4 regions of the Anoxybacillus sp. B2M1 genome follow, and region 1 is predicted to be linked to each of the others. Evidence: riboswitches for the same ligand, from Rfam matches in the RefSeq annotation. Region 1 holds a riboswitch; each other region holds the start of a gene.
What was found. A riboswitch is a leader RNA that binds a small molecule or an ion and turns the genes downstream of it on or off. The one in region 1 is predicted to bind S-adenosylmethionine.
Positions count from the first base shown of each region.

Region 2: linked by a shared signal. The riboswitch ahead of GFC28_RS07395 (hypothetical protein) and the one ahead of GFC28_RS08950 (bifunctional homocysteine S-methyltransferase/methylenetetrahydrofolate reductase) in region 1 are both predicted to bind S-adenosylmethionine.
Region 3: linked by a shared signal. The riboswitch ahead of GFC28_RS18880 (YezD family protein) and the one ahead of GFC28_RS08950 (bifunctional homocysteine S-methyltransferase/methylenetetrahydrofolate reductase) in region 1 are both predicted to bind S-adenosylmethionine.
Region 4: linked by a shared signal. The riboswitch ahead of mtnK (S-methyl-5-thioribose kinase) and the one ahead of GFC28_RS08950 (bifunctional homocysteine S-methyltransferase/methylenetetrahydrofolate reductase) in region 1 are both predicted to bind S-adenosylmethionine.

Region 1 covers NZ_CP015435.1:1,850,766-1,858,871, forward strand. Annotated here, with positions in the region: gene GFC28_RS08930 (methyl-accepting chemotaxis protein) at 1-14, opposite strand, end outside; gene GFC28_RS08935 (BMP family lipoprotein) at 29-1,006, opposite strand; gene GFC28_RS08940 (CvfB family protein) at 1,109-1,975, opposite strand; gene GFC28_RS08945 (YajQ family cyclic di-GMP-binding protein) at 2,060-2,551, shown strand; SAM riboswitch class I at 2,780-2,883, shown strand; gene GFC28_RS08950 (bifunctional homocysteine S-methyltransferase/methylenetetrahydrofolate reductase) at 2,958-4,811, shown strand; gene metH (methionine synthase) at 4,804-8,106, shown strand, end outside.
Region 2 covers NZ_CP015435.1:1,536,124-1,544,229, reverse strand. Annotated here, with positions in the region: gene GFC28_RS19585 (RHS repeat domain-containing protein) at 1-654, shown strand, start outside; gene GFC28_RS07415 (RHS repeat-associated core domain-containing protein) at 1,330-1,863, shown strand; gene GFC28_RS07410 (hypothetical protein) at 1,990-2,454, shown strand; gene GFC28_RS07405 (hypothetical protein) at 2,884-3,111, shown strand; gene GFC28_RS18750 (AraC family transcriptional regulator) at 3,151-4,074, shown strand; SAM riboswitch class I at 4,217-4,322, shown strand; gene GFC28_RS07395 (hypothetical protein) at 4,420-4,716, shown strand; gene GFC28_RS19230 (hypothetical protein) at 4,748-4,900, shown strand; gene GFC28_RS07390 (diacylglycerol/lipid kinase family protein) at 5,121-6,008, shown strand; gene GFC28_RS07385 (FAD-binding oxidoreductase) at 6,332-7,657, shown strand; gene GFC28_RS07380 ((Fe-S)-binding protein) at 7,659-8,106, shown strand, end outside.
Region 3 covers NZ_CP015435.1:2,120,884-2,128,989, reverse strand. Annotated here, with positions in the region: gene cobA (uroporphyrinogen-III C-methyltransferase) at 1-381, opposite strand, end outside; gene GFC28_RS10350 (DUF3906 family protein) at 626-844, opposite strand; gene GFC28_RS10345 (nitrite/sulfite reductase) at 856-2,481, opposite strand; gene cysC (adenylyl-sulfate kinase) at 2,484-3,089, opposite strand; gene sat (sulfate adenylyltransferase) at 3,107-4,255, opposite strand; gene GFC28_RS10330 (sulfate permease) at 4,365-5,438, opposite strand; gene GFC28_RS10325 (phosphoadenylyl-sulfate reductase) at 5,451-6,155, opposite strand; gene GFC28_RS18880 (YezD family protein) at 6,259-6,402, opposite strand; SAM riboswitch class I at 6,475-6,588, opposite strand; gene GFC28_RS10320 (DUF1128 domain-containing protein) at 7,033-7,257, opposite strand; gene GFC28_RS10315 (low molecular weight protein-tyrosine-phosphatase) at 7,377-7,847, shown strand; gene GFC28_RS10310 (YtxH domain-containing protein) at 7,870-8,106, shown strand, end outside.
Region 4 covers NZ_CP015435.1:1,491,226-1,499,331, reverse strand. Annotated here, with positions in the region: gene GFC28_RS07230 (chemotaxis protein CheX) at 1-8, opposite strand, end outside; gene GFC28_RS07225 (ABC transporter permease) at 94-1,101, opposite strand; gene GFC28_RS07220 (sugar ABC transporter ATP-binding protein) at 1,049-2,596, opposite strand; gene GFC28_RS07215 (sugar ABC transporter substrate-binding protein) at 2,593-3,744, opposite strand; gene mtnA (S-methyl-5-thioribose-1-phosphate isomerase) at 3,741-4,802, opposite strand; gene mtnK (S-methyl-5-thioribose kinase) at 4,820-6,013, opposite strand; SAM riboswitch class I at 6,106-6,213, opposite strand; gene GFC28_RS07200 (carbon-nitrogen family hydrolase) at 6,303-7,118, opposite strand; gene GFC28_RS07195 (pyridoxal phosphate-dependent aminotransferase) at 7,214-8,106, shown strand, end outside.

The sequences.
Region 1 (8,106 bases):
TTCCGAACCGTCATCGCTATCCCCTTTTCTATTCCTTCGTTGTTACTTCACCATTTTCAATTTTTTGCTTCCATTGTTCGATCAATTTTTGTTGCGGCTCGCTCCATGCCATCACGCGAATCGGCGCAAGTCCGACGCCATTTTCCTTAAGGCCCAGTTGAACCGTCCCTTGTGGCATTTCGCCTTTTTGCACATATTGCTGTAAAATCGTAAACAGCGCCACATCCACATTTTTCACCATTGATGTGACAACCGCCTTTTCCGCATAAAAATATTGGTCGCTGTCAACGCCAATGGCATACTTTCCTTGCGCCTCCGCTTCCTTTAACGCTCCCACGCCCGTAAATCCAGCGGCCGTATATACGACGTCGCAGCCGCCTTTAAACATTTCTCCCGCAAGCTTGGCGCCAAGCTGATCATTTCCAAAATCCCCGGCATACACCACGCTCACAGAAGCTGAAGGCTTTAAGGCATGAACCCCTTTTTCAAAGCCGTCGGCAAATTTGTGGATAAGCGGTACATCGTCTCCGCCAATAAAGCCAACCTGATTCGTTTTGGTCGCTAACGCCGCGACTACTCCGGCTAAAAAGCTTCCTTCATCTTCCTTAAACGTAATCGAAGTCACGTTTTTCAAATTGGACACAGCATCCACTAGAATAAAAGGCTGCTTTGGATATTGCTTCGCTACTTTTTCCAAATCCTCTTGCACCATGAATCCGAGGCCGATGACAATATCATTTCCCTCTTCGACCAATTCTTTTAGCCCTTGCTCATACGTTTTCGTATCCTGCAATTCGCGATAATCGAACACAATGCCAAGCTCGTTGCGCGCTTTCATCAATCCATTGAAAGCAGAATCACTAAACGATTGATCTCCAAGTCCGACGTCAGACAACATAATACCGACTTTTACTCTTTCTTTTGTTGTGGCCGTTTCCTGCGCTGAACATCCTGAAAAAAGGCACACGACCACCATCATAACAATGATAAGACGTAGTTGCTTCATCGATTTATCCCCTTATGCTGTAATCTATCCACTATTTTTATCGGCGATATAGGAGATCTTTTTAGCCCTGCACAAAAAAAGCGGAGTATTGTACCCCCGCTTCTATTCTTCCTTATGCTTGATATAAGTCCAGCCATTTTCTTGATAAATCCTATCTTCTTTCATAAGCCGTCCCAATGCTCTTTTAAACGCGGCTTTACTCATTTGAAAGCGCGCTTGAATATCCTCTGCATTGCTTTTATCATGATAGGGCATGGCCCCTCCTCTGCTTTCAAGGTAACGATAAATCATTCCTGCATCTTCGTCGATGCTTTCGTGCTTGCGCGGCAGCAACGACACATTCATTGTACCGTCTTCTTTGACAGCGATGACACGCCCTTCGACCACTTCGCCAAGACGCGGTTCTCTCCTGCGTTGAGATTCGTGGATAAAACCGATATAACCCACATCTGAGATCATAGACGCTCCAGCTTTGATCACACGATATATGCGACCGCGCACATTTTGATTAAAGACGGACTCCGAAGCTTTCGTAGCAAGCTGCCGGATTGTTTCCTCATCCGCCAAGTTAGCCAACAAGCGCCCTTTCCGATCTGTCTTTAACGAACAATATAACTGATCCCCTCGCTGCGGCCATAGTGACAAAAGCGGAGGCAAATCATCGCTAGACACAAGCACATCTTTTGATATGCCAATGTCAACAAAAACACCGAGCTTTGGAACAACATCAACCACCTCCACCCAATGATATGTATCCTTTGTTATTTTGGGTGATTTCATTGTAGCGCTCAACCGTCCTTGATGGTCGTGATATAAAAAGACATGGACCTCTTCTCCGATTGCAAGTGGACGGTCTATCTCCGCTTGATGAAGCAACACTTCTTCCTGACCGCTCGCTAAAAACCAGCCAAACGGAACCTCCCGCTTTACAGTTAATGTTCTTATTTCTCCTGGTATAAGTTGTTTCATGGATGCATCTTCCTTTTTATTGTTTATCATGCTACATTTTACTATAATAAGAACGAAATGACCAAATTTTACTGGAGGTAATATATGTCGAAAGAAAGCTCATTTGATATCGTATCCAAAGTAGATTTATCTGAAGTTACTAACGCCATTCATATCGCCATGAAGGAGATTCAAAACCGCTACGATTTCAAGGGAAGCAAAAGTGACATTTCCTTAGAAAAAGACGAACTGATCCTCGTTTCCGACGATGAATTCAAACTTGAGCAATTGAAAGATGTATTAATCGGCAAACTGATTAAGCGCGGGGTCTCTATCAAAAATATTCAATACGGAAAAATAGAACCAGCCTCAGGAGGAACGGTCCGTCAACGTGCCAGCCTTGTTCAAGGCATTGACAAAGAGCATGCGAAAAAAATTAATACGATTATTAAAAACACAGGCTTAAAAGTAAAAAGCCAAGTTCAAGAAGATCAAATCCGCGTCAGCGGCAAAAGCAAAGATGATCTGCAAAAAGTGATCACAGCGATCCGTGAAGCTGATTTGCCGATTGATGTACAATTTGTCAACTATCGATAGGGGTTTGTGCGCTTCGTCTTAACAGCCTAATTCCTCCGAATTAGGCTGTTTTTATAACCAAAATGCGAACTATAGATTTCCCGGCGTAAGTCCACAAACTTTGCCTGATCGTCGCCTTTTGAGCACTGATCCGTTCCATCTAAAAAATAATCAAAATTTGCAGTTGAATATTTTCTAAAAATTATTTAAATTATAAATAACGCATTGATTGAAAATTGCATACCATTTTTCTTATCAAGAGAGAGGGAGGGACTGGCCCTGTGAACTCTCAGCAACCTGACCGTATGTCAAGGTGCTAATTCCAGACAGGCTTGATGCTTGGAAGATAAGAAGGAGCAACCCGAAGTCTTCTTCTTATTTTTAGAAGGCTTTTTTTATTTTTTAAGAAGACGAAGGAGTGATACGCATGGGATTTTTAGAAGAATTGCAGAAACGAATCATCATCGCCGATGGGGCGATGGGAACTTTATTATACTCCCATGGAATTGACCGATGTTTTGAAGAATTGAATCTCTCCAAACCAGAAGATATTATCCATATTCATGAAGCTTATCTTGACGCTGGCGCAGAAGTCATTCAAACCAATACATATGGCGCAAACTATATGAAGCTAGCACGCTATGGATTGGAGGACGATGTAAAAGAAATCAACCGCGCAGCTGTAAAGCTAGCGAAACAAGCGGCCTCAGGCCGTGCCTATGTTCTTGGAACCATCGGCGGTCTTCGCACATTCAAGAAAAGCGCCATCACTCTTGAAGAAGTGAAACGGACGTTTCGGGAGCAGTTGTACGTGCTTTTGCACGAAGAAGTAGATGGAATTCTGCTTGAAACCTATTACGACTTAGAGGAGCTTCAAACGGTGCTCGCTATCGCCCGGAAAGAAACAACATTACCGATTATCGCCCATGTGACCCTTCACGATGTTGGCGTGCTGCAAGACGGAACTCCGCTCAGCGATGCGCTTTCCCAATTGGAGCAATTGGGGGCCGATGTAGTTGGATTAAACTGCCATCTTGGTCCGTATCATATGATTCGTTCTCTTGAAGCCGTGCCGCTTCCTAGCACAGCATTCCTTTCTGCTTATCCGAATGCTAGCCTTCCGGATTATCGCGACGGCCGCCTTGTTTATGAAACGAACGCTGAATATTTTAAGGAAACGGCTCTCTCCTTTCGCGAACAAGGCGTCCGCTTGATCGGCGGCTGCTGCGGAACGACGCCTAAACATATTGCGGCGATGGCACAAGCCTTGATTGATCGCACGCCCATTCAAACGAAACAAGTAAAACAGCAGCAAGCAACCATCTCGATTCCATCAGCAGAGCCAAAATCTGAACCGCCTTTAGAAGACATCGTAAAAAAACGGCGGTCGGTCATTGTTGAATTAGATCCGCCGAAAAAGCTGGGCATCGGAAAATTTTTGGAAGGAGCGAAAGCACTAAAAGAAACGAATATTGATGCCCTAACGCTGGCTGATAATTCTTTAGCTACTCCGCGCATCAGCAATGTCGCGCTCGGAACTCTTATTAAGCAACAGCTAGGCATCCGTCCGCTGATCCACATTACATGCCGCGACCGCAATCTGATTGGTCTGCAATCTCATTTAATGGGACTGCATACACTTGGCATTACGGATGTACTTGCTGTCACCGGAGATCCATCCAAAATCGGCGAATTTCCTGGCGCAACATCTGTGTATGATTTGTCATCATTTGATTTAATTCAGCTGATTCGCCAATTTAATGAAGGGATTTCCTACTCCGGTCAGCCGCTTGGGCAAAAAACCAACTTCTCTATCGCTGCGGCCTTCAATCCGAATGTCCGTTATTTAGATAAAGCGGTGCAGCGGCTTGAGAAAAAGATTCAGTGCGGCGCCCACTACTTTATTTCGCAGCCGCTCTATTCCGAACAAAAAATCGAAGAGGTATACGAGGCAACGAAACATCTTGAAGCGCCGATTTATATCGGCATTATGCCGCTTACAAGCGCACGTAACGCCGACTTTCTGCATCACGAAGTACCGGGAATCACGTTATCGGACGATATTCGTTCCCGAATGGCGGCTTGCGCCCATGATCCGATTCAATCGGCAAGAGAAGGAATTGCCATCGCCAAATCGCTCATCGATGCGGCTTTTGATTTATTTCGCGGCATTTATTTAATTACGCCGTTTTTGCGCTATGAAATGACAGTCGAGCTCGTTCGCTATATTCAAGAAAAAGAACGTTCGATTTCAGAAAGGAAGGTACTTCATCATGGCTAGCCAACTGTATGATCAGCTGAAAAAGAAAATTTTAGTAATGGATGGAGCAATGGGAACGATGATTCAAAGCGCCGAGCTTACGGCTGCTGATTTTGGCGGCGAATCATACGAAGGATGCAATGAATATTTATCGGTGACCTCCCCTCATGTCATTGCACAGATTCACGAAGCCTATCTTGAAGCGGGAGCCGATATCATTGAAACCAATACGTTCGGTGCTACCAGCATAGTGTTAGACGAATATGGGCTTGGCCATATGGCGCTTGAATTAAATATAGAAGCAGCCAAACTGGCTAAGCGGGCGGCCGAACGCCATTCCACTTCAAGCTGGCCGCGGTTTGTCGCCGGTTCGATGGGTCCAACAACGAAAACCCTTTCTGTTACCGGGGGGACAACATTTGTCCAACTTGTAGCCGCCTATGAAGAGCAAGCGCGCGGCCTATTAATCGGCGGCGTCGATCTTCTGCTTTTAGAAACGTGTCAAGATACACTTAACGTAAAAGCGGGTTTTATCGGCATTTCACAAGCATTTCAAAAGACAGGAAAAATTGTTCCGCTTATGATATCCGGGACGATTGAACCGATGGGAACGACGCTGGCGGGACAAACAATTGAATCGTTTTTTATTTCCGTCCGCCATATGAAGCCATTTGCCATTGGGCTCAACTGTGCAACTGGGCCGGAGTTTATGACTGATCACTTGCGTTCTCTTTCTCAACTAGCCGATACAGCCGTCAGCTGTTATCCAAACGCCGGGCTCCCGGATGAAGAAGGGCATTATCACGAAACACCGGATATGTTAGCCAAAAAAATCCGCCGCTTTGCTGAGAAAGGCTGGCTCAATATCGTCGGCGGCTGCTGTGGCACAACGCCGTCTCATATTCGCGCTATCGCTGAAGCGGTTCGCGATGTCGCTCCGCGCACGATTCCAACCTCATTCTCCGTTCATGCTGTTTCAGGAATCGAGCCACTTATTTACGATGAAACGATGCGCCCGCTTTTTGTCGGCGAACGAACAAACGTCATCGGCTCTCGCAAATTTAAACGTTTGATTGCGGAAGGAAAATATGAAGAAGCAGCGGAAATTGCTCGAACGCAAGTAAAAAACGGCGCTCATGTCATCGATATCTGCCTTGCAGATCCGGATCGCGACGAAAAGGAAGATATGGAACAATTTATCCAGCAAGTCGTTCGAAAGGTAAAGGTGCCGCTCGTGATTGATTCAACGGATGAAAAAGTGATTGAGTGCGCCCTTTCCTATTCGCAAGGAAAAGCGATTATTAATTCCATTAACCTCGAAGACGGAGAGGAGCGTTTCGAAAAAATTGTTCCTTTCATTCATCGCTATGGAGCGGCCGTTGTTGTTGGCACGATTGATGAACAAGGAATGGCCATTGCCGCTGAACGAAAGCTTGAAATCGCTTTGCGTTCTTACGATTTGCTTGTCAATAAATACGGCATACCGCCACATGACATTATTTTTGATCCGCTCGTTTTTCCAGTCGGCACCGGCGACGAACAATATATTGGCGCCGCGAAAGAAACGATTGAGGGCATCCGGCTCATTAAAGAACAGCTGCCACATTGTCCAACCATACTCGGTATCAGCAATGTCTCATTCGGATTGCCGCCAGTTGGCAGGGAAATTTTAAATTCTGTTTTCTTATATCATTGTACGCAAGCCGGCCTTGATTACGCGATTGTTAATACGGAAAAGCTTGAGCGCTTTGCTTCCATTCCAGCGGAGGAAGTGCAATTGGCTGAGGCGCTCCTCTTTCATACGAATGATGAAACTTTAAACACCTTTATTCAGTTTTACCGGGGCAAAACGAAAGAAACGAAAAAAACGAATACTCATTTATCGCTCGAGGAACGGCTCGCCTCCTATGTCGTCGAAGGAACAAAAGAGGGATTGCTTGAGGATTTAGAGTTGGCCTTGCAAACATATAACAACCCTCTCGATATTATCAATGGTCCGCTTATGACCGGTATGGATGAAGTAGGCCGGCTGTTCAATGACAACCAGCTCATTGTCGCTGAAGTCCTGCAAAGTGCTGAGGTGATGAAAGCAGCGGTCGCCTTTTTGGAGCCTTATATGGAAAAAACCGAAACCAGTCTAAAAGGAAAAGTGATGCTTGCTACCGTCAAAGGGGATGTGCATGACATCGGCAAAAATTTAGTGGACATTATTTTGAGCAACAACGGCTATCACGTGGTGGATCTAGGCATTAAAGTCACTTCCCAGCAGCTGATTGAAGCCATAAAAGCCGAAAAACCCGACATTATTGGCTTGTCGGGGCTGCTCGTCAAATCAGCCCAACAAATGGTGCTAACCGCTCAAGATTTAAAACAAGCCGGCATTTCCTTGCCTATTCTTGTCGGTGGAGCAGCATTATCGCGAAAATTTACCGAAAATAAAATCGCTCCAGAGTACGACGGAATCGTGCTTTATGCAAAAGACGCCATGGACGGTCTCTCCCTTGCCAACCGCCTGCAGCAAAACGAGGTTGAATATAAACGAAAGGAACAAAGCTTTACGGTATCAGCGTCATCATCGCAAACGGCTACCCTTGTTCGGTCCAATGTATCCATCCATGTTCCAGTATATGTTCCGGCAGATCTAGAGCGTCATGTCCTAAAAGATATCCCGCTCGCTCACATTGAGCCGTATATGAACTGGCAAATGCTGCTCGGACATCACCTTGGCTTGAAAGGAAAAGTGAAAAAGTTATTAGCGGAACAAAATGAAAAAGCTGTTTTTCTCAAACAATTGATAGAGGATCTTCTCTCTGCCGCCAAACAGCAACAGTGGTTAAAGCCAGCGGCTGTCTATCAATTTTTTCCCGCTCAAAGCGATGGAAACCGTATTTATATTTACTCGCCGAAAGATGCAAAAACCATGATCGAAACATTCGAGTTTCCACGGCAGCGCCAGTCACCTTATCTTTGTTTGGCTGATTATATCAAGCCGGTGGAAAGCGGGCAGCTTGATTATGTAGGATTATTTGCCGTGACCGCTGGAACAGGCATCCGTGAGCTAGCTCAAGAGTGGAAAAAAAGCGGCGAATTTTTAAAAAGCCATGCAATTCAAGCGCTGGCGCTTGAAGTAGCAGAAGGGCTGGCTGAACGGATCCATCAAGTCATGCGCGACCGTTGGGGATTTCCAGACGATCCTGATTTCACAATGGAGGAACGGTTCGCCGCCAAATATCAAGGACAACGCTTTTCTTTTGGCTATCCGGCATGCCCAAACCTAGAAGACCAAGAAAAACTGTTCCATCTTTTGCATCCGGAA
Region 2 (8,106 bases), 310 kb from region 1:
ACGGTCGCGAATTACAGCTATGATCCATGGGGAAAAGTGCTTTCGGTTTCGGAAAATGCGGCCGTGGCTGGACAACCGCTAGGGTATGCAGGATACTATTATGATAGAGAAACGAAGCTGTACTACCTACAGGCAAGGTATTACGATCCAGAGACGGCGAGGTTTATCTCAAGAGATCGAGATCCGGGAGACAAAGACAATCCGGTCACTCAAAATGCGTATACGTATGCGGATGACAATCCGGTGATGCTGGTGGATCCGGATGGGAAGTTTGCTATTTCTATTGATAGAATAAAATATGCATTAAAGTACGGCTTAAAAGGTTGGCTTGCTTCATATTTTGATTGGGCGACTGCGGATAAAATTGTGGCTGGGAGTGTAGCAATTGCTGATAAAATTTATAAAATTGCAACAGAGATAGCAAAAGGGTATAAAGCAGGAAAAGCTATAAATACTGTGTTTAGAGAGGCCCTTAATAAAATACTAATTGGAAGAGGGTATAAAAATCAAATTCTTAACATAGTGAAGAAGCAAGCAAGAAAAATAGGGACAAAAGTTGTTTTACGGAGAATCACTACACTTAGTTTTTGGTGGACCGATCTTGCGTTATTTACTGGTTATACTATTGTAAGTTACAATAAATATCGTAAATAATCAATATTGGATCATTTTGAGGTTGAGGGTTATTATCATTATGAGAAGACTCGTTAAATTGCTCATATGTTACTTCGTAGTTTTATGTATTTTCTTTTGGTTATTTTACAACATGGCTCTAACTTCCCAAAAATTTTATGATATTAGTGTTATAGGAAAAATCACATTATTTTTTAAGATTATAATATTCTTATTAATACTCCGTATCATAGATTTTATAGGAAAAAAAAATTATACAGTTTCTAATATACAAAAAAATATTGTATTTATTGTTGCTTGCCTATTATCCGCTTTAGTAATGGGGTACATTACATTGGAATAACCTTATTAGCCTTCTCAATAATTTGGTGCTCGAAAAGTTTTTTATTTTTATACATCGAGATAACCGAATGAAAGGGAGGGCTTTTTTATACAGGAAACGAAGAAACTATTTGATTATCAGTGGCTATGGATAATGCCGTGTATGAAAATATATTTTTGTTAAGGTGTCCCAATAAATATAATGTTTACCGTAAAATGGATGTTAATAAAAATCCTATGTATGAACAGTTAGAAGAGATAAAAATTCGATAACTAACTCTATGCATTTGCGAGCTACTGTGGTGATGTAGTTCGAATTTTTGATGAAGATGGCCTGACTGTCGCAATTATCCCTATGATCCCTAGGGTAAAGCTTTGTCTGTTTCCGAAGACACAGCTGTTGCTGGACAGCTGCTAGGGTATGCAGGATATTATTATGATAGGGAAACGAAGCTGTACTACTTGCAAGCGCGGTATTACGATCCGGAGACGGCGAGGTTTCTTTCGAGAGATCCGTATCCGGGGGATTTGGATAATCCTATCACTCAAAATGGACATACTTATGCGAATAATAACCCGGTGATATATGTTGATCCAGATGGCGAATTACCTTGGGTAGTCAAAGAGATTGCAAAGTTTGCTATAAAGCAGGCTGTTAGAAATCCTAAAAACCTAAGGATAGTTGTAGAAAAAATAAGAAGCTTTACAAGGCAAAAATATATAAAAAAAGCTCTAGACCAGTTAGGCTTAGAAGTACAATCTAATTTAAAAGGAGGATATATTCTTAAAATAATGGCAAATAGGAAGCGTATACTCTCTATTGACTACCATGGTTTAAATATCTTTAAAGGTACTGGAAGTATAAAGGTAAGCACACTAGACATATCCCTATACTGCATATGCATTTAGGAGGAAGCGAGACTCATTATATATTTAAATCGTTTGTACCTGACGAACTAAAGATTAAGCCTTTTGCTAAAAATAATCCTAGATATATATTCATTTCAGAATTTATTTTTTAAGGGGAGATTTTTATTGAAACATATTAAAACATTTTTATTAACACAATTAGATGAGAATCCTTATGTAGAATTTTCAACAGGTATAAATGTTAATAAACTTCCATTTATTGTAGAGGAAATTACCTTTGATGATACGATTTCTTTTGACGATGTCAGTTCTGTTATTCAGGGAAAAAAACTAATAATCCCCTATTTTTCGTTATCATCTTTAAATAAAGAGTTAAAAAAATACAAATGTATTATAAAAAAAAATATGAAAATAGCTGTGATTGAAGATTTTGAGTTCAACTTAGATATATTCTATTTGTTGAATGAAATAGAGTATACTAATGTTTATTTTATTGCTGATTTTTTTGATGAAATGGAGATATTATTACCAAAGGACAGAATGGAGGGAATAACATTTAATTTCAACAAATTGAATCAACTAATTTTTATTCAATTTGAATCAAAAAAGATGATAACATTTAAATATTAATTCGTATCGAAAAAGATGTTCTATAGTTATTTATCAATAGTTAGAGGGATGGAAAAACTAATGGGTGACAGACATTCGTTTGTCACCCATTTCACATTGCAGAAAATCTAGTTCGATACAAAGAGCATTCCTGTTAGAAAGGCTTTTAGGAGCTTGAAAGAAAAAGCATCTTGGTATGATGCAGCGGTTGCCAATTGTCAAGTTGACACTGTTATCAATCAAACCAAAGAGAACTAATCGTACGAAAAATTGAACAACCGCCAAACCGTATGGGCGTTTACGTGGGCGAACAGGAAACCAAATACGGTGACGAACCAAAACGGCGATCCGTTCTACTACGTCACCAACTACCGCGGCGACGTCGTCGGCATTGTCGACGAAAACGGCACGACGGTTGCGAATTACAGCTAGGATCCATGGGGCAAAGTGTTGTCGGTTTCGGAAAATGCGGCAGTGACTGGACAGCCAATAGGATATGCAAGAGGGCATCAAACGGGAGGGATTCCGACAAATGTTGTTGAAGATGTAATGAAGAACGGCACTTCAAGAACAGTCATTAGAAACGGTGCAATTAGAATTATTTACAAACATAATGGTGTTAGAGTTGCCGCTGAAGAACGAGGGAAAATCGTGATAGCTCCCATGCGATACTATTAGCAAAAGAGTAGGGTTCAGCGAATATTAGGAGGCAATGAAATGAGAAGGGATTATTATGAAAGAATTGAAAGAGCCGTCAAGTATATTCATGATCATTATGACGAGCCTATTCATCTTGATACATTAGCCAACGTTTCCCATTTTTCGAAATATCATTTTAATCGTATCTTCACTTCGATTGTTGGAATGACACCGATGTCTTATGTGAAAAAAATTCGTCTGCAAAAGTCGGTGTATTACTTAACTGAAACGACTAAATCTATCTTGGAAATCTCCAATCTCTGTGGTTTTGGCTCCGTTTCAAATTTTAATGCTGCTTTTAAACAACATTTTCACATGGTTCCCAGTGACGTAAGAAAAAAACATCAAAATCGCAATATTTCATTAGATATAAGCAAGAATCAAGAAGAATGGTCTGCTCCGATCCGTTATACTTACGCTAACCATCATTTATTAAGGAGAATATGGAGCATGAATATAACGATTAAAGAGCTTCCTGACTATGAAGTGGCTTTTGTTAGGCATGTGGGTAGTTATTTAGAAACGTATTATGCATGGAATCAATTAAACGAATGGGCAAACCGAAACGGATTGTATCCGCCAGAGCACGATTTTATTGGCATCTCATTGGATGATCCACTTGTTGTAGAAGAATTTGCTTGCCGCTATGATGCGTGTGTGACGCTGCCGACCGGTTTCAAGGGAGATGAAGATCCCGATATTCAATATAAAACAATACCTGGCGGATTATATGCCTTATATCAGTTTTACGATACGATTGATAAATTAGCGATTGCGTATCAAAGTTTATTTGGACAGTGGTTGCCAAATAGTGAGTATGATGCGGATGATAGGCCGTGCCTGGAATTTTGTATGAATAATCCAGAAACAGATCCGGAAGGAAAGTGTAAAGTTCATTTATATGTCCCTATAAAAGAAAGGGGATCATCTAGCGGGGGCTAGGAATAGGACGAATGATCTGGCGACGATGGTCGATCGTAATGAAGAAGTCCTTGTCATTTTGATGTTGTTCATCCTTTTTTTGGAAATTAAAAAATGGTTGTCATTTCCATAAAATAATGGTAGCATAGGAATAACTGAATAAGTCTTATCAAGAGTGAACGAGAGATCGGGCTCAATGACTTCACAGCAACCTGCGCTTGACGCAAGGTGCTCCTACCCGCAAAGCGCTTCGCTTTGAATGATAAGGACGGCTTCAAGCTCTTTTCGCGTCATTCATGGCGGAAAGAGCTTTTTATTTTGGCAGAGCCGTTTGTGACCATCCTTATTGAGAAAGGGGCGAGACTGATGAGCGAAACGATCCGCAGGTACATGGCGTGCCATATGAAAGCTGCTTCATTCGCTTTACATGTTGCCAGCGGTGTAAAACGTCAGCTTCGTCAATGGGATTCTACAGCGATTTTTTACATTGATCACCATACGAACTTTTTTCTATTGTATGGGCAAGCATTTGGAAAACCGTTTCAACTGTTACTTACGTTGGCGGAAGTGGAAGTGTTCAAAGCAGAAGAGCCCTATGCGCTCGATCGTTACATTTGGCGGGAGCTAAGAGAGCAAGGGCTGCCGGTCGGGCAGATTGATTAAAAACGTTAGAAAAGAAAAAGGAGAGGGAGCTATGGAAGTCGAAATAGATGAGCATGCTGGTATTCGAGGAAAAGACATGGAAACGAATGTCAGCGGAATGAGATTGACTCAGCGAAATGGGCGGTTCTTGTCTCCTAAATGGCATGTCGCTATGCTCATTGATCCCTTCGAAACCTTACCTTAGCGAGAGGGAATGAAACAAGAAAAAAGGACGGTTGCCATCGCTTAGAGTACCGTTCATGAGGAAAAACGGTAGGGCCTTTATTTTTTCTTCGGCACGAGCAGCAAATGGCCGGAATTCTCAAATTGGTAAAGTAAAAAGAGAAAAACAAGCGTCCCGATGTAAAGCGGGACCTTGTTTGGGATTTTCATGTTACGATCTTTGATTAGAGGGAACGATCGATATGATCTATTATTTTGTTGTTAATAAAATCTCGGGAAACGGAAAAGGGCTGAAAGTTTGGAAAAAGGTTGAAAAGCTGCTTCAAGAGAAGCAGGTAAATTATCAAGTTCGTTTTACAGAACGTCCAAAACATGCGGTAGAAATAGTGAAGGAGTTTTCTTCTGAAGCATGCAATGCGGTTGTCGCCGTTGGCGGCGATGGCACAATCCATGATGTGGCAAACGGGCTCATTCATTCGAATATACCTTTAGGGATTATTCCGGCAGGGTCAGGAAATGATTTAGCAAGGGCTCTTGATATACCGATGGACTATAAAAGGGCGTTGGAACGTATTTTAAAAGGAAAGAAAAGAAAAATGGACGTTGGAAAAATTGGCGAAGAATACTGCATGACTGTGACGGGAATCGGATTTGACGGCAAAGTGGCGGAGATCAACAATGCCGCTAAATATAAAGATTTATTAAATCTCGTTAGGTTAGGCGATCTTTCCTATGGATTGAGCGTTTTGCATGCTTTATTCCAATATCGTCCCGTCCGCATTCAATTAAAAATTGACGGGGAGGTTCAATTTTTTTCAAATGTATGGTTCATTGCCATTGCTAATACTCCGAATTACGGCGGAGGGATTAAAATATGTCCGGATGCTTGTTACTATGACGGACTTTTTGACATTTGTATCGTACATAGCGTCACAAAATGGGAGCTGTTACGCACGTTTCCAAAAGCGTATAAAGGAAAGCATGTTTCACATCCAAGTGTCACCATGATCAAAGGAAAACAGGTAGAAATTATCGCTGAACCGCCGATAATTGTCCAAAGCGATGGCGAGATTCTCACGAAAACTCCAGTGAATGTAACGATTCAGAAGGAGGCGTTGCTAATTATGTGACCCTCCCGCAGGTAAAAAAGCTGTTCAAGCCATTTATTTTCATCTAAGGAACGCTTTGTGGGCAAATGAATAGGTTCACTGGCGTTTCTTGTTCGAGAGAAGAAGCAGGAAGATCATTCTGTTTTTAGTAGCATAATAGATCATCAGCACTAATGATATATTTATACTATTTTATAAATTCTAAAAATTAATTGAAAAATAGTGGAAAAAGTGATTAAATAAATGGTAAGTAGTATACATTTCAATGATCATGCTTAAAGGATTCGTTGCACGAAATTATAGAAACGATGTTTCTTATTACAAAACAATAAGGGGTGTGAGGATTGCTCGCCACAGAATTTTTATCAGAATTAAAGGCGATTTTGCGCGACAGCCACGTTCAAGTAGAAGAAGATGTGGGACATCCGCTGGGAAATAGCGGTCGGATCACCGTTTGTCCGCAGTCGGAAGAGGAGATTTCCAATGTTTTAATGTATGCAGACAACCATGGAAAAAAAGTAACGATTGCCGGCGGCGGAACGAAGAGAGGATTTGGCGGGGGAACGGAAGTCGCCGATCTTTTGCTTTTACTGGCGGAATATAAAGGAGTTGTCGAGCATAACGTTGGTGACATGACATTAACGGTTAAAGCCGGGACACCATTTCAATCTTTGCAGGAATATTTAGCCGAATATAACCAAACGATCGCGTTAGATCCGATATGGCCAGAATATGCCACGATTGGTGGAGTGATTGCAGCGAACGACAGCGGTCCGAAACGATTTCGTTATGGTTCTGCTCGCGACAGCGTCATTGGAATGAGAATTGTTTACCCGAATGGAACGATTATCCGCTCGGGCGGCAAAGTGGTTAAAAATGTGGCTGGCTATGATATGAATAAGCTGTTTATCGGTTCTATGGGGACGCTCGGAGTGATATCGGAAGTAACGTTGAAGCTTCGCCCGCTTCCGAAATATGAAAGCCTTATTCTATTATCCTTTCAAGAAGGAAAGATGGAAGAAATACGCGCTTTTGCTGTGGAATTGCTAGATTCGCTGATGGAACCGACATCCCTGGAATTGTTAAGCCCTTCTTTATCGGAGCGGTTAACAGGAAATCATGCTTATACAGTAGCGATCAGCTTTGAAGATGTCGAAAGCGCTGTCCATTACCAGGAGAATTTTGTCAAGCGCATTCAGCCAGCCAAAACAAACATAACGATTTTACCATTAAAAGAAGCGCGAGCATTTTGGAGACAATTTTACACCATCGCTCCGAATGGGAGGGAAAGCGGAAGCAGCAACGAAATAGAGGCTGCTTTGAAAATCGGCGTTGTCAATCTCGATGCTCTTCAAGTCATAAAAGCAAGCCATATTTTACAAGACGCTATGAATATAGCTGTTGAGGCGCATGGCGGTCTTGGGCATGGACTATGTCAAATATATATCAAAGGGACGGGCGAAGAGATTGTTGCTGCCATTGAGCGGCTTCGTCAGTTTGTGATCCCGCTTGGCGGATACGTGATTGTGAAACATTTGCCGTTGGCGCTTCGGCAAAAAGTAGAGGTTTGGGGTGAAAAACCGTCTTATTTCTTCCTATTAGAAGGTATTAAAACAAAAATAGATCCCCATTCTACTCTTAATCATGGACGATTTGTAGGAGGGATATAATGTGAGTGTAAGAGAGAACGATGTAAAACAAGCACCGGCATGTACAGCGGCGAGCTTGGGGAATTATCTTTGGAATGACCCTCCTGATGAAAGCAAATGGGCCGATTGTGTTCATTGCGGCATGTGCTTGGAATCCTGTCCAACTTATGAACAAACGGGGCAAGAACAGCATTCTCCGCGCGGACGCGTCCATCTGATTAAATCGGTTGCCGAAGGAAAGCTGGAAGTGAATGAAGCGTTTGCCGATCCGGTTTTTGCTTGTCTTGATTGCCGCGCGTGTACGACCGCTTGTCCTGCTGATGTTGATGTCGGAGGGCTGATCGAAGAGGCGCGCGGGCAAATTCGTCAAGCGATGCCATTGACCGGATGGAAAGGAGCGGTAAGCAAATTTTTTCTTGAGGGAGTATTTCCGCATGCGAATCGCTTGCATTTATTAGGGAGGTTGTTGA
Region 3 (8,106 bases), 270 kb from region 1:
GCCGGCATAAGCGGCTGCAGCGATACCGGACGTAATACCAGGAACGATTTCAAAGTCAATGCCATGCTTGGCCAGCATCTCGGCTTCTTCGCCGCCGCGGCCGAATACGAATGGATCTCCACCTTTTAATCGTACAACGATTTTTCCTTTCTTCGCATGGTGCACAAGGAAATGATTGATGGTTTCCTGCTGCATAGTATGATAGCCGGGGAGTTTTCCACAAAAAATCAATTCTGCTTCTTTTTTGGCATATGTCAGCAGTTCTTCATTAATAAGGCGATCATATAAAATCACATCTGCTTTTTGAATGCACATTAATCCTTTGACGGTAATTAGTTCTGGATCGCCGGGACCTGCTCCGACCAAATACACTTTTCCCATCCTTCCGTTCAGCCCTTTCTGTTTAAGCATTCTTCTATTGCTGCACATGAATGTTGTCTTTGTCAATTGGCCAAAACGCCTGCAAACATATTGGCTGCTTCATTTGTCTATTATTGAATGAATGGACAAGTTAGCGCCAAGTTTTAAAGTATTGGCATGATAAAGGTGAGCGTTAAACTTGACTTCATCTGATCTTTCGAACACAGGTGCGTTAGTGAGTGATTTTGTATCACCCGTCGTACGGCTAGCTTGGGTGGCGAGGTTCATTGTAAACAATAAATCCTCCGCCGCGGCGAATAGGTTTTTTCTCATGCAGCGAAATATCGATAAAATCAGGAACCTTCAGAAAATGTTTTTCAAGCTCTACTTCGACAAGACGAAACGCTTGCTCGTCACTGCTGGCAGCAATGACGAGATAGATGGTGTTTGTTTGCGTTGTTACTTCAAAGCGATATAAATACATCGGCGCCACCTTCATGCAACTGTGCTGAAATTCGTTAAAATGCGATCCAATTCTGCCTGCAACGCTTCAATGCCGACGCGATTAAAGTAATCAAGAAATGTCTCGCCAGGCAGCTTTGTTTCTTGAAAATAGGAGAACAGCAATACAAGCACTTCTTCGATTTGTTCTGCCGGGATCTTGCCTTTTAATTTTTCGTTAAATTTTCCGTCGTTTTGCAGCGTACCGCCTACATAAATTTCAAACGCCTCAACCATGCCTTTGTCTTTTGTTTTCATTTTGATCCCTTGAAGCCCGATATCGCCAATTTGTCTTTGACCGCAAGAGTTTGGACAGCCGACCATATGGATGCGCACGGGAACATCAAGCTGTAAACGGCTATCTAAGTATTCTGCGACATGACGCATCCGTTCTTTTGTTTCAACCAATGCGAGATTGCAAAACTCGATGCCTGTGCAGGAAACGGAGTATCCAATGAACGTTTTTGGCCGCACGGTAATCCGCTCAAATATTTTTTCTTGAAGCACCGACTCTACATATGAATCTGGAATGTTGGGAATAACAAGATTTTGTGAGTTGCAAAAACGAACCTCGCCGTTTCCGTATTGGCGGGCTATTCTGGCAATCTCAAATACTTCGTCAGCGCTGAGACGCCCAACCGGTACGTTAAAGCCGATATAGTTCAGCCCTTCCTGCTTTTGGCGGTGTACACCGTAAAAATAGCCGGCATTCCAGCCTTTTTGCACCGTTTCGCCTTTGGATGGCAGCGGACCTGTATATTCTAAAAGCTTTTCTTTAAATTTTTCCACTCCCCAATCAGCGACAAGGAATTTAAGACGCGAACGATGACGTTTTTCGCGATAGCCATAATCACGGAAAATAGTTGTAATAGCAATGGCGACCTCTTTTACACGTTCTTGTTCTACAAATATATCAAGCAATTGGGCAAGATGCGGAGCCGACGACAACCCGCCTCCGACTTTTACGTGGAAACCTAATACTTCTTGACCGTCGATGACTTTTTTGGCCGGTATAAAGGAAACACAGTGAATTTCAGCATTGGCTGCGTTGTATACGTTGGCACTTATCGACATTTTATATTTGCGTGGTAAATTAGAAAAATCTTCATTGTGCTGGAAAAATTCATAGACTTCGCGAACAATATGCGTTGTGTCAAATAACTCGTCTGGGTCGATGCCAGCTAGAGGATTGCCGACAATGTTGCGAGTGATGTCACCGCATGCGCCGGCTGTCGATAGTCCGACACGCTTTAATCGTTCAAAAATATCGGGAATTTGTTCGATTTGCAGCCAATGGAATTGAACGGCCTGCCGTGTCGTGATATCAAATAGGCCACGCCCGTAATCGCGGGCAATCCCTGCCAATGTTTCAAGCTGTTCATTATTTAAAATGCCGGAAGGGACGCAGACGCGCATCATAAAATAGCCGGCTTCTTTGGGACGCTGTAAATACAGTCCAGCCCATTTAAAATAATCCCAGTCTTCTTGAGGAATCGCGGCAAACCCTTCTTTTGCATAACGCGGGATCTCATCAAAAATTTTTAAACCGTCTTTTTCTAGCTTTTTTAATTCGGTTTTGTTCAGTTTTGGATTAGCAGCCCATGTTTTTTCGTACGCCATCTTTATAAATCCTCCTTAATAAAGTGTCGATCGCGTAAATAAGCCATCACTTGATCGGCACATTGATGAATGGAATGAAGGTGGGTGTCAATGATGAGTTCCGGAGCTTCCGGAGCTTCGTATGGCGAATCAATGCCGGTAAAGTTGCGAATTTCTCCGTTTCTAGCTTTTTGATATAGCCCTTTTGGATCGCGTTTTTCGCATTCCTCAAGCGGGCATTTTACGTAGATTTCGATAAATTCATCGCTTTCCACCAGCCCACGCACTAGCGCACGGTCTTGAGCGAAAGGGGAGATAAACGCTGTTAACACAAATTGCCCGCTGTCGACAAACAATTTGGCCACTTCGCCAATGCGGCGGATGTTTTCAGTACGGTCTTCAGCAGAGAATCCCAAGTCCTTGTTTAATCCATGGCGAACGTTATCTCCATCAAGCACATAATTTTGAATGCCGAGATCAAATAGCTTTTTAGAAACGGCGTTAGCTACTGTCGATTTTCCAGAGCCAGACAGCCCAGTGAACCATAAAACACAGCTATGATGGCCGTTGCGCTGGCGGCGTTCCTCCTTTGTCACGGCCGTCTGATGCCAAACAACGTTAGTGTTCAATGTGATTTCCTCCTTTGTTAGCGAGCGGAATGAGGAACTGCCAACCCCTTAATAAGCACTTGCACCACTTCTGGACGGCTGAATGTGCTAGGCGGTACTTGGCCGCTTCTCAACATTTCTCGTACTTTTGTTCCCGATAATACCACGTGATGTTCGCTGCTATGCGGACATGTTTTTGTTGAGGCCATTCCCTCGCATTTTGTACAATAAAAGCTATGTTCAAAAAATAATGGAGTAATGCCGAGATCTTCTGGAGAAAAGTTTAAGAAAATCTTTTGAGCATCATATGTGCCATAATAATTTCCAACGCCAGCGTGATCGCGTCCGACAATAAAGTGCGTGCAGCCGAAGTTTTTGCGCACCATCGCATGGAAAATGGCTTCCCGTGGCCCTGCATAGCGCATGGCTGCTTGAAAGACGCCAAGAAACACTCGATCCTTCGGATAGTAGTTTTCCAAAAGTACTTGATAGCTTTCCATGCGAATATCAGCTGGAATATCGTCGTCCTTTGTTTCGCCGACAAGCGGATTTAAAAATAGTCCATCGACGATTTCAAGTGCGCATTTTTGAATATATTCGTGAGCGCGATGCACAGGATTTCGCGTCTGAAAGCCGACAACGGTGTTCCACCCCAATTCAGCAAAGCGTTGGCGTGTCTCGGCTGGATCGAAATAAAAGGAAGCAAATCGTCCTTTGTTTGTTCGATTAACAAGGGTGATCGGTCCCCCGACGTAGACATTGGGTCTTTCGAATAATTTTTTGACTCCAGGATGATCCCAGTCCTCTGTTTGATAGACAAGAAGGGCTTCCTTTTGTTTATCAGGCACGTATAGCTCTTGAACTTCCATCACGCCGTATACTTGGCCGTTATGGACAAGCTTTACCGTTTCGCCGATGGAAAGCTCAGCTGCTTTTTGTTCACTCACAGCAAGCGTAATCGGAATGCTCCAAACGATGCCATTGGCAAGGCGCATCGTTTTCACAACAGATTCGTAGTCCTCCTTTCCTAAAAATCCTGTTAGCGGGCTGTATGCGCCAGTACCGATCAATTCAAGATCGCTTAATTCTGCATTGGACAGCTCAATTTTTTTCGTCACAGAGTGGAATGGATATTCCGGGTTCCAACGATTGATTAATGTACCGCCATGTGGGGTGCTTAAGCTCATTTTCATTCCTCCTAAAATATAGTAAATAGGGCCGCTATGGTTAGCGAGCGTTGTTAACGATTGATATCGCTTGTGTTTATAAAAGCGATAGGATAACTGTGATTTAATATTAAATTCCTTCGCCATGTTCGTGCAAAGAGCGCTTTTCTTCTGTCACTGTTTTTTTGAGACTGATGATTCCTAGGGTGGACAGAAAGACGCTAAAAATAGCAATAAACGTGTAAATATCGCTGTCCAGCAGTAATTTTACAAGACTATAAGCGATAACAAGAGAAAAAATAGGTGAAACAACCCAAACCTTTAACAGCTGAATAACAATTCGTTTTTGCCAAATGTACGTTCCTGTTTTGGCTGTTCCGATTCCGATAATAGCGGATGTGGTAATCTGCGTTAATGGCACTGGCAGTCCGAAAAGGGACGAAAGAATGACAAGGATGGCTCCTGTTCCTGAGATTGCGCATCCTTCAAACGGAGAAAAATGAATAATTTTTTTCCCGTTCGTTTCGAGCACGCGCCCGCCCAGTAAAACGGCTCCTAATGCTACAAATAAGCCGCCAAAAAAAGTGCCGGAATTCACTGAGATCAAATTGGCGCCGACGAGAGGGCCGACAGCGTTGGCCACGTTGTTCATTCCAGCTGAAAAAGCTTCAAAAAAGCCAGTCACAATTAACAAGGACATCAGGCTTTTTTTCCACATGCCCTGTTCAATGTAAGGATGTTTTTCTTTAAGTCGCAAAAACCATTTTCCAACGATAAAGGTAAAAGTAAAGGCGATGACTGGAATGATGATCCAAATGGAAACAATAAATAGAAGTTTAGAAAGATATAACGTTTGATAAGCCATGCCGGCACCGACGACAGCACCAACCGTAATTTCGCTTGTTGATAGTGGAATTCCTATCATATTGGCCGCAAATAAGGAAATAGTCGAAGCTGCTAGAATAATCGTGACAATTTTAATCGTTAAAATGGACGAAGGGATGATGCCAGAACCAATTGTTTTCACGACTTCTCCTCCGCCAAGACTCCCTAGAAAAACACCGAGACCACAAAGAAGGAGGGCGATGGATTTCCGCTGAATGGCTCCTGAGCCATAGGCTACTCCCATCGCTGCGGCTGCTCCGCTAGCTCCGATATTCATGGCGAAAAAGAAGGAGACGGCAAAAGCAACGACTAAAAGCATGTATGCCCCTCCTTATGATTCATGGAGGCCGCATTCGACTTTTCCGCGTCCAGCCCATCTGCCTGAACGCAAATCATTTGCATCAAGCGCAGGAGATGTGCACGGCTCACAGCCGATGCTTGGGTAGCCTTTATCATGAAGCTCGTTGTATGGCAGCTGATGTTTATAGACATAGTTCCATACGTCTTTCCAAGTCCAGTGAATCAGCGGACATATTTTAATAGATTGAAATTTTGGGTCTTTATTCAGAAATTCCACATGTCTCCGTGTGGAAGACTGCTCGCGGCGCAATCCAGAAATCCAGGCTGGCACACCTGTCAAGACTTCGCGCAGCGGGATAATTTTGCGAATTTCACAGCAGCGATTTGGCTCATGCACCCATAGTTGCTCTCCCATTTGTTCTGCCTGCTCTTCTAGCGATAGGCGCGGCTTTTTCATTACAATGCGAAGCGAAGGATATTTCTTTTGAACCTTTTCAATCGTTTCGTATGTTTCGCGAAAATGGAGACCCGTATCGAGAAAAACAACGGTTGCGTCCGGTTTAACTTTAGAGATGAGGTCGATTAAGACGATGCCCTCAATACCGAAGCTACAGGCATAAACAACCTCCTCTCCATAATGCTCATAAGCCCATCGAATAACATCTAAGGCTCCTTTTGTTTCATTGTCAATTGAGAAGAATGGCATTTCTCCATTCCATGTGTCATAAGTCAGCAAGGTTGCTTCCTCCTTCATTTAGTGGTAAAAAAAGACCGTTTTCACCTTGCTCTTTACGATAGAAGGGAAAACCGCCTCTAGTTTGTCTAGTCAGCGCGCCTTATTATTTAATTCTTATCTTTTCGTTTTTTTCAAGTTGAATCACTTTGCCGTCTTGGATCACAAGCGTGATCGTGCCAAATTTCATTGACTGCAGCATTTCTTGTATTCTAGTAAAAATGGCAGCGATTTGCTGTTCATTTCCCATTACGATTCCTCCTTAGTGTCAATAAATAAAAAAGCTTTCCATTTCGGAAAGACAAAGGAGGCTGCCTATTTCACCTTATCTCCCAAAATGGTTCCCATTTGGATGGACGTAGCACCTTGCTTCATGAATTTGAAGTAGGTTGCCGGGGTTCATTGGGCCAGTTCCCTCCCCCACTCTTGATAAGTATGTAATTGACTAAAATTTTAACATAATTCGAATAAATGTCAACCCGAGTTTTTCGATAGGAATTTATTTTTTCATTTTCACATTATTTGTCGAGAAGTCTCCTATCTCTTAATGAAGTGCTGGTCGGGGAGGTTCATTCATGTGATGGGGAATATAGAATGAAAAGGGATAACATCATATAGATCGTTATGAAAATGGGAAAAGATAGGAAGGGAGAAGAGGGGGAGGCCATTTTTCAAAATGGTTCCATTTTACTTCCCGCGATTAGCTGCGATCTTTGTTTGCTAAGCGGGATCTGCGGGAGAATATGCCTAAAAGAATGACAGACAACGACCATTTGGACATTGTCTGTCACCTAAAAAGCTGACGAGGCGCCTTTTTATAGAAAAAACGGAGCAGGCGCGGACACCGCTTCCAGCATGGAAAAGCCTCTATCTTGTTTCGTTATCGTTTGCGTAAATTTCCAAGCTCTTCGACAATGGCTTGCATTTCATTAGGGCTGAAGGAGCTTTTTCTCATGACCATTTCATAAAGATCTCTTAACTCCTCATATAGCGTTTCGTCAAAATGGGATGACTTCATCACATCAAAGTTGAGAACCTTCAGCTTTTCCTTTATTTTTTCAATCATGTATTCCATATTTTCAAGAGATTTTTGCGATAAATCCAAAAGTCTCATCCTTTCTGAATTTGATGGATAGAGTCATTGTACCATATGGAAGGAATGAAAGAATATACATGTATACTGTTATTTTGTTTATAATGGATAGCGAAGGGAGATGTGTTGTGATGATTAAAGTGTTATTTGTTTGTCTTGGGAATATTTGCCGATCACCAATGGCTGAAGCCATTTTTCGCGACTTGGTCAAAAAAGAAGGGCTTGAAGATCAAATTATGATCGATTCGGCGGGAACGGGGAATTGGCATATCGGCAATCCGCCTCATGAAGGAACGCAAAGCATTTTAACAAAGCAGGGAATTGATTTTTCGGGAATTCGGGCAAGACAAATTGGCGAAGAGGATTTGCGGATGTTTGACTATATTATTGCGATGGATGTCGAAAACATGGAGGATTTAAAGCGCTTGGCTGGATATAATAAAGCTGGCTTTGTTGGCCGTTTACTTGATTTTGTTCCAGACAGCGATATAGCTGATGTACCGGATCCTTATTATACAGGTAATTTTACCGAAGTGTACGAGCTAATCCAAAAGGGCTGCCGGCATTTGCTTGAAGCGATTAAAAAAGAACAAGGAATATAATCAACCAAAGGGGGAGGAGAAGATGAAAATCGCAAGAAACATCATGATCGGAGCGGTTATTGGTGCAGCTGTTTCGCTGCTTGATCGAGAAACGAGGCATTCGCTGAAAGAGGTATGGGGGCAACGGGGCAAGCTGATTCGCCAGCTGCCAGAGCGAATCCATGAATGCCGCGAGAGTATAGGACAGCTTGCGGAAGACGTAGTCTATACAGCGGAAAAAATAAAAGAAGTAGCTGAAAAAACACCAGAGATGATCGAG
Region 4 (8,106 bases), 360 kb from region 1:
GTCGTCATCCGCTTGTTCCCCCGTTCATAAGACAAATGCGCTAGTAATTTTATCATATCACAAATTTTCATATAAGCCGATGGGGAAACATTCCTATTTCTTTTGGAGATGTGAGAGCGCTAATGCCCCTACTAAAATCGCTCCCTTAATAATATCTTGGGCATAGTATGGGACATTCATCATGGTTAAACCGTTTAAAAGTACACCAATTAAAATGGATCCGAATAAAGTGCCGATAACGTTTGGTTTCCCTGCGCCGAATACGGAAAAGCCGATATAGGCAGCGGCCACTCCGTCCATTAAAAAGGAGGCTCCGGCAGAAACTTGTCCGGTTCCGATTCGCGAGGCAAGGACGATACCGCCAAGTGCTGCGAAAAAACCGCTAATGACATATGCATATGTTCGATAGCGGTGGACTGGAATTCCCGAAAGTCGGGCAGCTTCCCGATTTTCTCCTGTCATGTAGAATAAACGGCCAGGCTTTGTATAGGTCAGAAAAACATGGGAAGCGGCCACAATGAATAACATGAGTAATACAGAGAATGGAATGCCGCCTATTTCTCCTTGACCGATAAATAAAAAGGAGGGAATAAACTTTCCCGGTGCCGTTCCTCCGTCTGGAAGGGGCATGTCATTGTAGATGGAAAACCCTTTTGTATAAGTCAGATGCACCCCATTGATGGCATACATGGTTGCCAGTGTTGCCAGAAGATCAGGGAGCTTTAGTTTGACAATGAGCAACGAATTTAATAGGCCCACTGCTATTCCTAATAAAAGCGGAACGAGAAGAGTGACCAAAATTTCTTGTCGATATAAAACGAGAGAAGCTGCACTCGCGATTGTGGCGAGACTGACCGTTGAACCGACGGATAAATCAAAGCCATCGACAATAAGAGAAAATGTAATGCCAATGGCTACGAGTGTTACAATCGAAATGGACCGCAAAATATCACTAAAATTTTCATACGTCAAAAAACGATCAAGCGTCATGCTGAAATAAGCAATGACAACTAGAATGGCAAGCAATGTTCCGTGTTTATATAGAAAATTAAGAGGAGATCGCTTTACGGTTGAAAGCGTTGTTGTTTGTACTTGTGCCATTTTCTTCGCCACCTCCGCTGCTGTAATAGATTAGTTGTTCATATGTTGCTTCTTCTGCCGTAAAACGCTGTACAAGCTGTCCATCAACCATGACATAGATTGTATCAGCGATATCGAGCAGCTCTTGAAATTCGTTTGTTAAATATAGAACGGCTTTCCCTTGCTCGGCCAGGGAGCGAATAATCGCAAACACCTCTGCTTTTGCGCTCACATCAATGCCTTTTGTTGGTTCATCAAAAATAAAAACCTCGCCGCCTGTTTGCAGCCATTTGCCAATGACAATTTTTTGCTGATTGCCGCCGCTTAGTTGCTTGACGATGGCTTGCTGGGAGGAAGGCTGGATATGGAGTGTATCGATGAGCTGCTGAGCCCTTTCTTTCTCCTGTTTTCTAGAAATCCATTGCCATTTTGCTAGTGATGATAGTAAACGGACGGTTAAATTGGTGCGAGTCGTTTCGCTCATAAAGAGTCCTTGCTTTCGCCGTTCTTCAGGAATAAAGCACATGCCGGCAGCAATCGCTTCTTTTGGTGAAGAAAACGTATGACGCTTTCCATGAATCAACCATTCCCCGGTTGTTTTCGTATGGGCAAACAGGCTTTCGGCTAGCTCTGTTTTTCCTGCCCCCACCAATCCGGCAATTCCGACAATTTCCCCTTTGCGAATTTGCAGGTCAATCCTCGTGTTTGTTTTCGGAATTTGCAATTGCTTGACTTCAAAAAGGATGTCCTCGCCGTATGTGCGTCGCTCTCTTTCTTTTCGTTGCTGAGTCCGTCCAACCATATGATAAATCATCTCTTCGATTGACAGCTGGGCAGCATCACCTTGATGGACGACGGAACCATCGCGCAGGATGGTTACCTGATCGCAAATTTCCTTCACCTCTTTGAGCTTATGAGAAATATAGATAAAGGAAACGCCTTGATTTTTTAATTGTTTCATAATCGAAAAAAGGCGTTTTGTTTCTACTTCGCTTAAGGCGGCTGTCGGTTCATCCAGAATAATGTAACGGGCGGAAGAGAAAAGCACTTTCGCTAGTACAATAAGCTGTTTTTCATGCAGCGTACACTCGTGAATCCGTTTATCAAGCGGAAGCGATAGCCCGATTTGCTGCAATACTTGGGCTGCCCGCTGCTTTTGCTTTTTCCATGAAAGGAATGGATGGTGGGCGGCATGGACCAAATCATCAGCCACAATATTTTCATAGACTGTTAAAAAGGGGAATAGCGCTGTGTCGACTTCTTGAACCACTAAGCCAATGCCGGCCTTCTTGGCGGCCGCCGGATTTGGAAAGTTGACGTCTGTGCCGTCGATCGTGATGGTTCCCTCATTGGGTTGAAGATCTCCAGCTAAAATTTTCATTAATGTACTTTTTCCGGCTCCATTCATTCCTAAAAGGGCGTGAATTTCCCCTTTTTTCACATGGAAATTCACGCCATTTAATACGGTCACGCGATCGAACGATTTATAAATATTGTTCATGACAAGCCCGCTCATTTTGTTTTCCCCTGTTCTTCTAATGTTTTCATCCATGGAGAGAGGGCGACGTTGGATTGACCCCAGACCGTAATGTATTGATGCAAATCTCCCATTGTTACTTGCTGATTAGGCAAGTCTGTCTTTTTCACCAGATGTGGCTCGAGAGAATAAATGCTTGGCGTTTTCTCACCTGCAATTTTTTGATAAGCAAACCGTACTTGGACTCGGCCGACTTCGGCAGGGTCAGTCGCGGTTGTTGCTACCCATGGACTGTCTGGCTGCTGAATCATTTGCAAATCTTCATCGCTTAAATCAATGCCGTATACTTTGATTTCGGTACGGCCCGCCTGTTGAATGGCTCGTGTGGCTCCTTTCGCAAATTCGTCCCATGTAGCGAATACAGCATCGATATCGCCTTTGTTCGGGTATTTTTTCAAAATCGCTTCCATTTGCGTTTGTGTGTCTAATGCTGTATTAGAGCTGGCATTGCCGAATTTGGCAATTTCTTTAATGTTTGGATACCGTTTTTTAAATGCGTCATAAATGACATAACGCCGTTCCATTGGTGTAAAACCACCGACCCAGATGGTAACCATTTTTCCTTCGCCATTTAAATCTTCTGCTAATGTTTTTAATGTTTTCCAAGCAAGGCTATAGTCATCTTGGTCAATGACGGTTACGCCGGGAATATTTAAGTCGTTGTCAAAAGCGACGACAGGAATGCCTTTGGCCACCGCTTTTTCAACAGGCCCTTTTAATGCGTCGGCTCGTCCGTGGTCCAAAAGGATGGCATCGACATTTTGCGTGATTGCAGTTTCTACGTATGAAGCCATTTTCGTTAAATCGTTATCAGCATTGTAAACTTGTACTTCTCCACCAAATTTCTGCACTTGATCTTTTACGCCAGCAATATATTGAGAGGAGAAGGTACCGATCGAAAATTGCATAATGGCCGCAATTTTAATGGGCTTTTTTAATTGACTTGGAATAGCTGCCTGCTCAGCGGAAGCGGATTCATTGGCTGTATTGTTTGTCGCCTGCTTTTCCGTGTTTTCCTGTTTGGCCGCTGGTTTAGAGCTTACAGCATCTTGTTCATTGGTGCAGCCTCCGAGCATGATGCCGAATAATAATAGGATTGCCAACCAAAATGTTTGTCGTTTTTTCATCGCTTGATTTCCTCCTTAAACAAAGCCGTCAGCACGCTTTCATAATGGCCGCTTATGATTCCTTTTTCAGTAATAATAGCTGTAATCAGCTCGTGAGGCGTCACATCAAAAGCAGGATTGTATACTTTTACTCCAGGAGGAGCGATTCGTGTTCCTGCCAGCTCGGTTATTTCTTCAGCCGGACGCTCTTCAATCGGAATATCTGCCCCTGTCTTAGTCGATAAATCAATAGTGGACAGGGGAGCCGCTACATAGAAAGGAATGTTGAATGCTTTAGCGAGCAATGCCAAGCCAAATGTACCGATTTTATTGGCGGTATCTCCGTTTGCGGCAATGCGGTCAGCACCGACGATGACAGCTGTAATATCTTTTGTCTTTATAGTTTGTGCTGCCATATTATCAGTGATCAGCGTTACATCAACGCCTGCTTGCATGAGCTCCCATGTCGTCAGCCGCGCGCCTTGCAAAATGGGTCTTGTTTCGCAAGCATAGACATGCAGACGAATTCCTTGTTCTTTCGCCAAATAAAAGGGAGCAAGCGCGGTACCATACCGAGAAGTAGCGATTGATCCAGCATTGCAGATGGTTAAAATGCGATCTCCCTCTTGAAAAAGAGAAAGGGCATGTTCACCGATGGAGCGACATGTGTTCTCATCTTCACTTTGAATACGGACTGCCTCATGAACCAATGCTTTTTTGGCATCGGCGACAGACGAAACGTTTGCAATGCTGGCCATCAAGCGGTCGAGCGCCCAAAATAAATTGACGGCTGTCGGTCTGGCACTTGCCAAATAATCACGATCCTTTTTCAGAAGGTTGCGAAAATCTTCGAGAGAATTCGTTTGATAGCTTTGTGCCGCTAATGCAAGGCCGTATGCAGCTGTGATGCCAATCGCTGGTGCACCGCGAACCTTCAATGTGGCAATTGCCTCCCACACGGATTGGATATCTTTTAATTCTAAATATTCAGTCTTATTTGGTAGCTTTTGCTGATTTAAAATGGTCAAATGTGTGTGATTCCATTCAACAGAACGCGGAATGGAGAGCAATGAATCCATATTCTTCTTCCTTTCGTTTAATGAGTGGCAGCAAATGTTTGAAAGAACAAAGAACGTATTTGTTGCACTTCATGGATCGTCTGGCGATGTAAAATCAGTTGTCGCCCGAGCTGAAGGGCAAGCTGTTTGGCATGGATGCGCGTAGGTTGATCTTCGATTCCGTCAAGATCGGCGACATGGGCTAAGCCGATCGTGCGCCGGATGACTTCGCAACCAGCAAAGCCGACCGCATCGATGAGCGTTTGCTGCAGCACGTCTTGCAACAATCCTTCGGTTTTTGCATACGGTTCTACATTGTGCTGTTCCCAAAGGGCAGCAAACGTGTGCGTAAATACATTCCATGTTTTTTCGATGTGAGCCAATAGCGGCTCATGTTCAGAACGGGACAACGCATTTAGGAGTAAATTGGCAAAAAATTGGCCGATATCAAACCCGAATGGGCCGTAAAACGCAAACTCAGGATCAATGACTTTTGTTTCTGTGTCGCTTGCAAAAATGCTTCCAGTATGTAAATCCCCATGAATGAGCGCATCGGCTTCCGTTAAAAATTTCCGCTTGAGTTTTGCTACTTCAAGATGAAGCGCACCGTCATTCCAAAGAGCCTCTACGTCACGGCGCAACTCCTCTTCAAAATTATTCGTTTCATGGTCGAAAAACGGATCAGTAAAGACGAGATCTTCGGTAATTTTACATAACTCTGGATTGATGAAATTTTGCTGCAGCTGTTTTTTCTGCTGCTGGTTCATGCCAAAGTCCGATGTGTAAAATAACGTTTTAGCGATAAACTCGCCAATGTGCTGGGAAAGAAGCGGATATGTTTTTCCAGCAATGAATCCTTTTCGTGCAATTTGCAGATGCGATAAATCCTCCATCACGGTAATCGCTAATGACTCATCTGAGTAGTATACCTTTGGCACGTATTGCGGAACGTAGTCGGCAAACGTGCGCAACGCATGGCTTTCAATGACAGCCCGCTTAAGCGTAAGCGGCCAGCTTTCACCGACCACTTTTGCATATGGTAGCGCTTGTTTAATAATGACTCCTTTCTTTGTTTGGGGATCGAATACATGGAACACAAGATTTAAGTTACCATCGCCAATTTCTTGGCAAATGAATGGTGTTCCTTCCGGAAATAAGCCTAATCGAGCAGCAAGTGCAACCGCTCCCGATTCCGTTAAAGGCTCATAGACGGATTGTTTAGAATGTGTCATCATTTGTACCCTCCTTATCATTCACTCAATCAATGAAACAATGAAAAAAACCTCTTTCGCTTTTCGAAAGAGGTTTGAAGTCGGCTTCTCCCCTCTTATCTCTCAGCGTGTTGCTGCAAGAATTAGCACCGTGCTTAACGTTGGTTAAGTCGGTTGCCGGGCTTCATCGGGCTCGTCCCTCCACCTGCTCTTGATAAGAGTTTGTTCGGTTTTATTCGAATATTTTTAACAATGCAAAACTTTTTTCAATTCGCTTGATTCGAATCATACATTCGATTTGCCAGTTTTGTCAACTGTTTTTTTGAAAATTTTTTTCGGCCGAAATATAGTGCTCCGGTCGGCGGTCTTGGAAAATAGGAATTTGCTTTCGAACTTCTTTCACTTTTGACAGCTGGATTTCGGCCATAAGAGAGCATGGATTTTCATCGGCTTCGGCGAGGATGACTCCCCATGGATCAATGACAAGTGAATGGCCAGCAAATTGATTGTTCGGATCTTTTCCAGCACGATTGCAGGCGATTACATAGCATTGATTTTCAATCGCGCGCGCTTGCAAAAGGGTGCGCCAATGTTCAAGGCGGGGCTGTGGCCATTCGGCGACCACAAACAATAACTCTGCGCCTTGGGTTGTATGGGCGCGAATCCATTCAGGGAAACGAATGTCATAGCAAATGACTCCCGCGCACAACGTTTGCTCCAAGGTAAATAAGCCGCTCGATTCACCGGATTGTAAATACAAATGCTCATCCATGAGCTGAAAGAGATGGAGTTTGCTATATTCTCCTACAATGTTGCCGTCTCGATTGACGATGTACATGGTATTGGTGATGCCGGCAGCGGTTTTTTTGGCAATGGAGCCAGCAACAATACAGACGTTGTGCAGGCGGGCGAGCTTGCTAATAAACGATTTTGTATCAGCGCCATTCTCATCAGCAATGTCGTCAAGGCGTGCGAGATCGTATCCGGTTGTCCATAGTTCAGGAAGGACGATGACGTCAACAGAACTTTGACAAACTTTTTCGATCTCTTGTTGAACGCGGCGTTTATTTTCCGCAGGATTTCCGAAAGCAATATCGAGCTGAAGACAAGCAATTTTCAATGTCATAATCGTTCACCTCAAAAAAATGTCTTTACAATTTAATTTTTACGATATATGATGTTTGACTAGAATTTCAAGAATTTTTTGAGTAGGTGAAGCAATTGAAATCATTTGTCCAATCCGAGTTGTTGCAAAGCCTTCCGAAGCAGTTTTTTGCTTCGCTTGTCGACAAAGTAGGAAAAGTGGTGGCTCAAGGACATGATGTGATTAATCTTGGCCAAGGCAATCCTGATCAACCGACGCCTCCGCATATCGTAGAAGCGCTGCAAAAAGCGGCGGCTAATCCAAAATACCATAAGTATTCTCCGTTTCGTGGCTATTCGTTTTTAAAAGAGGCGGTCGCTGCTTTCTATCAGCGCGAATATGGCGTTACGGTTGATCCTGAGCGAGAGGTAGCTGTCTTATTCGGCGGAAAGGCAGGGCTTGTGGAAATCCCGCAGTGCTTATTAAATCCGGGCGATGTTGTGCTTGTTCCGGATCCGGGATACCCTGATTATTGGTCGGGAGTGGCATTAGCGCGTGCGAAAATGGAAATGATGCCGCTTTATAGCGAAAACGGCTTTTTGCCTGATTATCGTCAATTGGATGAAAAGGTGGTGGAGAAAGCCAAGCTGATGTTTTTAAATTATCCAAATAACCCGACGGGGGCTGTAGCGACAGACTCGTTTTTTGCAGAGACCGTTTCATTTGCACAAAAGCATGGAATTTGCGTTGTCCATGACTTTGCTTATGGTGCGATTGGATTTGACGGGCAAAAACCGATCAGCTTTTTGCAGACGGAAGGAGCCAAGGATGTCGGTATTGAAATTTATACATTTTCCAAAACGTATAATATGGCTGGCTGGCGCATAGGTTTGGCGATTGGCAATGAAAGTGTGATTGCTGCGATCAATCTTTTGCAAGACCACTTATATGTCAGCTTGTTTGGTGCGATTCAGGAAGCGGCAGCGGTTGCGCTGCTTGAGTCACAGCAATGCGTGACGGAGTTGGTAGC